Regions from separate parts of the Alteromonas sp. G4i35 genome, predicted to be linked through region 2. Evidence: predicted binding sites of a transcription regulator. Region 2 holds the regulator's gene; the other holds the start of a gene.
What was found. Region 2 encodes FNR, which switches genes on or off when oxygen is low (the NO sensors DNR and NnrR bind a similar motif). Its sites were predicted from a motif close to TTGATCTAGATCAA; they were not measured.
Positions count from the first base shown of each region.

Region 1: the regulator FNR is predicted to act here: its motif matches at 1,747-1,760, upstream of ACFI6L_RS19720 (OmpW family outer membrane protein).

Region 1 is NZ_JBHNZD010000047.1:7,111-11,302, reverse strand. It holds gene aroE (shikimate dehydrogenase) at 1-398, opposite strand, end outside; gene ACFI6L_RS19725 (group II truncated hemoglobin) at 397-828, shown strand; gene ACFI6L_RS19720 (OmpW family outer membrane protein) at 953-1,633, opposite strand; gene hemF (oxygen-dependent coproporphyrinogen oxidase) at 1,868-2,800, opposite strand; gene tsaC (L-threonylcarbamoyladenylate synthase type 1 TsaC) at 2,797-3,402, opposite strand; gene ACFI6L_RS19705 (DNA topoisomerase family protein) at 3,447-3,989, opposite strand; gene ACFI6L_RS19700 (DUF494 family protein) at 4,075-4,192, opposite strand, start outside.
Region 2 is NZ_JBHNZD010000039.1:7,220-11,411, forward strand. It holds gene ttcA (tRNA 2-thiocytidine(32) synthetase TtcA) at 1-786, opposite strand, end outside; gene uspE (universal stress protein UspE) at 935-1,858, opposite strand; gene fnr (fumarate/nitrate reduction transcriptional regulator Fnr) at 2,103-2,840, opposite strand; gene ACFI6L_RS19080 (sulfite exporter TauE/SafE family protein) at 2,886-3,545, opposite strand; gene ccoS (cbb3-type cytochrome oxidase assembly protein CcoS) at 3,532-3,762, opposite strand; gene ACFI6L_RS19090 (heavy metal translocating P-type ATPase) at 3,764-4,192, opposite strand, start outside.

The DNA of each region.
Region 1 (4,192 bases), on a different contig from region 2:
CGGGCTGCGCCGCCGGCACCAATAAGCAACACGCGCTTACCCTTAATTTCCACACCGCTGTTAAGCAAGTCGTTTACCAGCCCTACACCATCAGTGTTGTATCCCCACACTTCACCGCTGTCACCATTCATTAGCGTATTAACAGCTTGTGCATCTTTGGCTGCTTGGTCATCTACCTTTGCCAAGTTGAATGCATCAAGCTTAAAAGGCATAGTGACGTTACAACCTACCGCGCCTTCCTGAGCTAAAAACGCGTTGGCGGCATCTACAAAACCATCTACTGGCGCAAGTATCTTTTCATAAGAAATCTTTTCTCCCACTTGTTCAGCAAACATTTGATGGATAGTTGGTGATAAACTCTGTGCAATAGGATTTCCGAATACAGCGAATTTTTTCATGGGAATACGAGACTTATTTAATATAAAGAAGAAAAGCGATAATCGTGCTTCGCAGAGTACACCATATGAACGTATAGGTGGAGAGGAGAAAGTACGGGAATTAGCAAATACGTTTTACGACATAATGGAAACCGATCCACTCGCCAATGAACTGCTAGCTATTCACCCCCAGCCATTAGACAGAATTCGCCACGTGTTCTTTCTCTATTTAAGTTTATGGCTTGGTGGTCCTGATGATTATCAGCAGCAGTATGGCCACCCGCGTCTGCGTGCACGCCACCTACCTTATACCGTAACACCGGAGTTAAAAGCGCAGTGGATGTATTGCATGCGAAAAGCCATGTTTAAAACGGTTGAAGATATCGCCTTAGCTCAACAGTTGATAGACGCACTTGATCAACTCGCCAATCACATGGTGAATACAAAATAAAAAAGCGCGTTGAAAGGATTAACCTTTTAACGCGCAACTCCCCTGTTACTGTCTACGCTCTTTATGGCGCATAAAGTAGTGCAATTGTGAAAGCCTAATAGTTAATAAGGCGTAGAACTAATAATTAGAATGTGTAACCCACCGATAAGGTATACACCCAAGGATCTATTTCAATATCACTTACCTTTCCAGCAGCATCACCCACTTTGAAGGTTGCTTCGGTATCTATATCAATGAATCGAACCGATGCATTAACATGCCATTTGGTATCAATTTGGTAATCCATTCCCACCTGTGCTGACAAGCCAAATGAATTATCAAGCGAAAGGTCGCTTAAGCCAGCTGTTTCATTCGCACCTGTAAACTCTTCATCAAAGATAAAGGTATAGTTGATACCTGCACCAATGTACGGCTGAAACGCAGAGCTGGCATCATTAAAATAGTAGTTTGCGGTAAGCGTAGGAGGAAGATGCGTGACTTCACCAAGCTGGTTACCCGTCCCTAACGGATCAGCAACAGAAAAATTAACGTCGTGCTTAAACGGCGTTGCGGCAAGCAGCTCAATATTAATGTTGTCAGTAATAAAGTACGCTACATTTAAACCTAGCTGAGTATCGTTATCGATATTAAGGGCAACGCCAAGATCAGTTCCACCCGCGACGATGTTAGAAGTAGATTCGTCAGGAGCAACGGTAGTAAGACCGCCACGAACAATCCAGTCGCCCTGCTGGTGAGCGCTAGCTAAAGGTGAGAGTGCAGCAAGAGTAAGGCAAAGTGCAGATGCAGATAAAAAGTGTTTGCGCATGATATGTCTCATTTGTGGTTAACTAAGATAGGGCTACTTTACGCCTGTAGTTATGAGAAACATTGATCCAGCGCAAGCTTGATAACTCACTGAAACACTGAAGATATTCGACCTTGATATAGATCAAAAAAAACGCCGCATTAACGTTAATGCGGCGTTTTTTAGTCATTAAAGGTGAAAGCTGCTATCGGCGGTCCGCTTAAGGATTTAAGCGCAGCCTTATTTAATAATTAATCACCAATCAGTAGGTTTTAACCAGTCTGTCAGCTTGGCTTCGGCGCTACCCGGTGCAGGTGTATAACAATACTCCCAGCGCGCTAGCGGCGGCATCGACATTAAGATAGATTCGGTGCGCCCGCCGGTTTGCAGTCCAAATAAAGTGCCTCGGTCGAATACAAGGTTAAACTCAACGTAGCGGCCCCGGCGATAAAGTTGGAAATCACGCTCTCTTTCGCCGAAATCGGTTTGCTTACGGCGCTCAACAATAGGAACGTAAGCATCGATGAAGCCATTACCAACAGCCTGCATAAATGCAAATGACTGTTCAAAGCCCCATTCATTCAGGTCGTCGAAGAATAAACCGCCCACTCCGCGGGTTTCATTGCGATGCTTTAAGTAAAAGTAGTCGTCGCACCACTTTTTATACTTAGGGTAGACATCATCGCCAAACGGCTTACATAATTTTTTAGCGGTATCATGCCAGTGTACAACGTCATCTTTAAACGGATAAAATGGCGTCAAGTCGAAGCCGCCGCCAAACCACCAGATAGGTGCTTCGCCCTCTTTTTCTGCAATGAAAAAGCGAACATTAGCGTGTGACGTGGGGATATACGGGTTATGTGGATGAATAACGAGTGATACACCCATAGCCTGAAAGTTTCTTCCTGCTAATTCAGGCCGATTAGCCGTTGCTGATGCCGGCATTTGACTGCCAAACACATGGGAAAAGTTAACGCCGCCTTGTTCAATCACCGCACCATTTTTTAGTACTCGAGAGCGGCCACCGCCACCCTCTTCTCGCTGCCAGCTGTCTTCAACAAACTGGCCCTTACCATCGGCAAGTTCAAGGGTTTGGCAAATGGTGTCTTGCAGCCCTAGTAAATAGCTTTTTACTTGTTCTATTACTTCAGCGGCATTTTTACCGTCCAGTAATTCTGCTGATGTCATGCTCTTATTACCTCTGCTGTGTCACCATCGCGAATGGTACTGGGTTTAGTTGCACCGCCTACTTCCCCTTCTACATAAAAAACGGAATCAGCGAATACGGCTTTTGCTTCTTCAGTGGTGATGGCTGGCGGTTGGCCGGTCAGGTTAGCGCTTGTAGAAACTAACGGTTTACCTAACTTGTTGCACAATTCCACTACTACAGGGTGATTAGTTACGCGCACCGCTATTTTACTATGCTTGCCGGTTAACCAAACTGGCGCAGATGACGACTTAGGTAATAGCCAAGTATTAGGGCCTGGCCAGCTCGAAAAAATATCGGTGCGTCTGTCAGGGCGAATGGCGTTGTCGTTAACATAAGGCAGTAGCTGACTGTAGTTTGCTGCAATCAATATCACGCCCTTTTCTACCGGTCGCTGTTTTATCTCTAACAGCGCATTTACAGCGGCTTCATTGTCGGGGTCACATCCGATGCCCATTACCGCTTCGGTTGGATAAACGATTAAACTGCCAGCTTGGAATGCGGCAACAACAGGGTCTACTTCAGGTGAGTTAGCCTCAACGGGGGTAAACGTGTTTACGTTCCCATTTTGGATATCAGACATGGTTTTAATCTCTACGTATAGTTCTTCTTTAGTTGTTCGTATAATTACTTTTTAAAGCCACAACTAGGCTGAGGACACTGTAACTGCCCCTTTTTATCTATCAATACTCCCCAACCGCAGTCTGGGCAGCTTTCATTAACCGGCGTGAAATTTAGCACATATCGACATTGTGGATAATGGTTGCACGCAAAAAACTGTTTGCCGTATTTGTTAGTACGCGAGATTAGATGCCCTTTCTTACACTTTGGACAATCCACCAAAGTATCTTCTTTTTCTTTAATGGGCTCTATGTGATGGCATGAAGGAAAATTGGTACAGCCGATAAACATGCCAAACCGCCCTTTCTTTATGGCTAAGTCGGATGCGCATTCAGGGCAGGCTACACCGTCTAAGGTTTTCAGTATGGTGGTTTGTTTATCGTGCAGTGGCTTACTAAAGCTACATTCCGGATAGCCCGTACACCCGATAAAAGGGCCGGATTTACTGTTCTTTATATGAAGAGGTTTACCGCACTCGGGGCAATCTCCGAAATTATCATCGAGAGCATGCTCGTGCGCTGAAAAGAGTGAATGGTCTATTTTAGACATGTATTGGACGTTAAGGCCTTAAACGCGCTGTAATTTCACAGCGCATTTTTAAGTAAAGATTCAAATACCAGTGACTACAACTGCATTAATGCAGAACACCATCTGGCTCTTCGAACAAAAGATCTTCCATTTGTGCGTAGGCTTTCTCTTTGCCAGGTACGTTGAATAGTACCATTAGCACAACCCACTTCAGGTCTTCCAAG
Region 2 (4,192 bases):
GTGTGAAGGCGCTACGTTTTGAAGCGCACGGAACATCGACTCTATACGACCTGGGAAGCGACGGTTCCAGTCTTGTAGCATAGCCTTTATGTTTTGGCGCTGTAGGTTTTCTTGTGAGCCACAAAGGTTACAAGGAATAATCGGAAATTCAGCGGCCTGAGAATATTTCTCGATGTCTTTTTCTGTGCAGTACGCCAATGGACGAATAACGATGTGTTCACCGTTATCGCTGACTAGCTTTGGCGGCATAGACTTAAGCTTGCCACCATGAAACATATTGAGGAAAAACGTTTCTAGCATGTCGTCGCGGTGATGACCTAATGCAATTTTAGTCGCACCTAACTCTTTTGCCGTGCGGTACAAAATACCACGGCGCAAGCGAGAACAGAGAGAGCATGTTGTCTTTCCCTCTGGAATTTTGTCTTTAACAATAGAGTAGGTGTCTTCTTCTACAATTTTGTAGTCAACGCCAATGCTTTCTAGATATTCAGGCAAGATATGTTCGGGGAAACCAGGCTGCTTTTGGTCAAGATTAACCGCAACGATATCAAAATGAATAGGCGCAATCTTCTTTAAAAACAATAAAATATCTAGCATGGTGTAGCTGTCTTTACCGCCAGATAAACACACCATTACTTTGTCGTTGTTTTCAATCATACCGAAATCGCCAATGGCTTTACCCACATTGCGGCGAAGTCGTTTCTGAAGTTTGTTGAAGTTGTACTTTTGCTTACTTTGCGCAGCATTTAATGGCGACGCGTCAGCACTGTTTGTGCCTAAACTCATAATTAACTAGCTTGGTTTGTGATAAAGCCACCATTATACATTAAAGCGGCTTTTCGAGACCATGCTTGTGAAGTTAAATTTGTTGGTGACATACCGTGTTGGCCGCTAAGTAACGGAAAACACGGGCTATGCGGTACTGATGAAAAGATTACACCGACAACGGCGACACAAATCCATCTGGCTTAATAGCAAGCACATCGCAATTGAGTTCGTCGATCACGTGTTCTGCAGTGTTACCAATTAGGGCCGCTGAAATGCCCACACGGCCAACGGTACCAATAACAACCAGCTCTGCATCCAGTGTTTTTGCCACTAGCGGGATGACCTTTTCCGGAAGGCCTTCTCTTACTACGCATTTGTTCTCAGGAATACCGTACTTTAACGCGTGACTACGCATTTCTTTTAAATGATGATTTTTTACCGCGTCGTGATAGGTATCGGGGTCGAACTCAGGCACTTCTATGGCGATATTAAGTGGTGTAGAAGGGTAACTGTTGACCAAATTTACGCTCCCTTTCAATAAAGAGGCGTAGTCGTTAGCAATGAGGGTGAGCTTATCGTTAAGTGCGGCGTGCTCATCGTCTTCACTGCCTACGTTTACTGCAGCAATAATCTCTCCTCCTTCTGGCCAGTCGTGCTCTTTAACGAGCAATACTGGCCGAGGGCATTTACGCATTAAATGCCAGTCGGTGGGGGTGAAAATAACAGAAGCAAGATCGTCGTGCTTTTTGGTTGCCTTTACCACTAAATCTATCTGATTGTTTAGGGTGTAGTAAATAATCGACTCATACGCACGATTATTCCATTCTACAACGATATCAGTTTCAGTGAATCCTTGTTCTCTTAAGTGGGTGGCAAGCCATTTTGCATGCTCCTTTGTAACTGCATCGCGCATTGACTCGCGCTCATCCGGGCTAAGCATGGTCGTCATATCATAAGATAAGTCGTATACCACCATCATTGCGGTAACTGAAGCGCCTGTTTTTGAAGCGAGTTCATAAGCACGGCTCAGTGCAGGTTGGTTATCGCGCTCGGCATCTACCACGGCCAGAATTCGTTTACACTCAATCATAACGTCCCCCTAACTACGAAACTTAGTAGCGGCTGTCGAAATCGAAGCTTTCTAATACTAACTATAAACGACATTGGGAAAAACGTAAGTTGTTTTAGATCAAGAATTTTACGAGGCGACCATGAGTGAACGTACCTAATTGAATATGGAGCAACCGGCGTGGCGCTGAAAGGGTAGATAGGTGGCTAACACAGGTTACAAAAAAGCGCGCTTAGTGCGCGCCTTATTTAACACTTAAAAAGGACTAACCGCAGACAACGCTAGGGCCGTTAAGCGCCGCTAGTTTGGTGTTTAGCCTATCGAAATCCAAAATAGTAATAAGCTTGCCGTCTACCTTTATGATGTTGTCTTTTTGAAAACGGCTTAACAGACGGCTAATCGTTTCAATCGTTAATCCTAAATAGTTTCCAATTTCGTTGCGCGTCATGGTTAAGTGGAATTCTCTATGGGAAAAGCCACGCTCTTCAAAGCGTTGCGACAGGTGTGAGATGAAATACAGTAAGCGCTCTTCTGCAGTTCGCTTGTTTAAAAGCATGATCATGTCGTGATCTTGTTTTATTTCAGCGCTCATGAAGCTCATGATCTGGTGGCGTAGCTTTGGAAATTGCACTGACATTTCGTCGAGGGTCTCGTAGGGAAGCTCACACACCATGGCAGTTTCTAACGCAGAAGTATAGCTTTGGTGTTTATTCTCTCTTAGTGCATCGAAACCGATAATATCACCAGGAAAGTGGAAGCCGGTAATCTGTTCTTCACCTTCGGTATTAGTCACAAATGATTTGAATGAACCGGTTCTCACTGCAAATAGAGAACGGAATTTATCACCAGTTTGAATCAGCGTGTCACCTTTATGAAGCGGCTTCTTGCGTTCAATAATATCGTCAAGAGACTCGATTTCTGTTTTGTTTAACGCCACCGGTAAACACAGGTGACTGAAACTACAGTTTTGACAGTGAATAGAAAATTGGCTTCCTTTGCTCATAATGCACGCTCTCTAAAAGAATACCCGACAATAATACACCCATTTTTAAACGATTGCGCCATGAATAAGATAAGCTGCATATATTGCCATTATTACTGCAATAATTTGTCTAAAATGGTTATGTTGAAAACTTTGAACAATATATTGGCTACCAGCGCTTGCGGCGAGCAAGGTGGGTAATGTACCCAAACCGAAGAAGAACATAATAGCAGCGCCTTCTAGCGCGTTACCCGCCGCGAGAGACCAGGTAAGTGTGGAATACACCAAACCGCAAGGAAGCCAACCCCAAATAAAACCATAAGGCAACGCACTTAAAGGGGTCTTAAATGGCAAAAAGCGTTTTGAAAGCGGCTGGACTTTGGAAAATAGGCCTTTACCCGCATTTTCCAGCACTGTTAAGCCAGTCCACCACTTACCCAAATAACACGCCAGTAGAAGCAACATGATTCCGCTAAGTAGGGAAAGGGCATAGTTGGCAAGAGGTATATAATCTGCTGCAATTTTTCCAAGTGCCCCGGTTATTGCTCCGGCGATGGTGTAGCTCACTATACGTCCCATGTTATAGGCAAGGGTATAGGGTAGTGCTGAAGCGCCTTTAGGGGATACCATCCTTAGCGCAGCGACAATTCCACCGCACATTCCCACACAGTGAACTCCACCGGCTAAGCCGATAAGAAAGGCAGAGAAGTAGTTAATCCCTTCCATGTGGCGCTTGGCTTTTGTCTACTTTACTGTCTTGAAGTTGCTTGCGTTGCTCAGCTAGCTTTTTTTCTTCTGGCGGAAGATCATCGTCAAACAGTATGCTATACCCTTGGCGATCCAAATCTTCAAATTGATTGGTTTTCACCGCCCAAAAGAATATCACGATAGCGACGGCAACAATGATGATGGCGATTGGAATTAATACGTAAATAATACTCATGCTATTTGCTCAAAAGTCGCGTTGAGTTTGTGACCACAATGATACTGCTTAACGACATACCAACAACAGCCATCCACGGTGAAAGTAGGCCTGATACGGCGAAAGGTAAGATCAAAACGTTGTAACCTACCGACCAGCCAATATTTTGCCTTATTTTTTGCTTCACTTGGTGCGCAGTTCGAATAAGTTCTGGTACAGAAAGCAGCTGATCGCCAAGGAGTATCACGTCGGCCGCAGTTTTAGCCACGTCTGTGGCATTACCCACTGCAATTGCCACATCAGCGCTGGCAAGAACTGGAGCGTCGTTAATACCGTCACCCATCATCATCACTTTCGCGCCAGATTGCTGCATAGCTTGAACGGCTTCGTACTTTTGCTCAGGTGTTAGGCCACCTTTAGCGGTCGAAATTGGCAATGGTGCGGTAAGCGC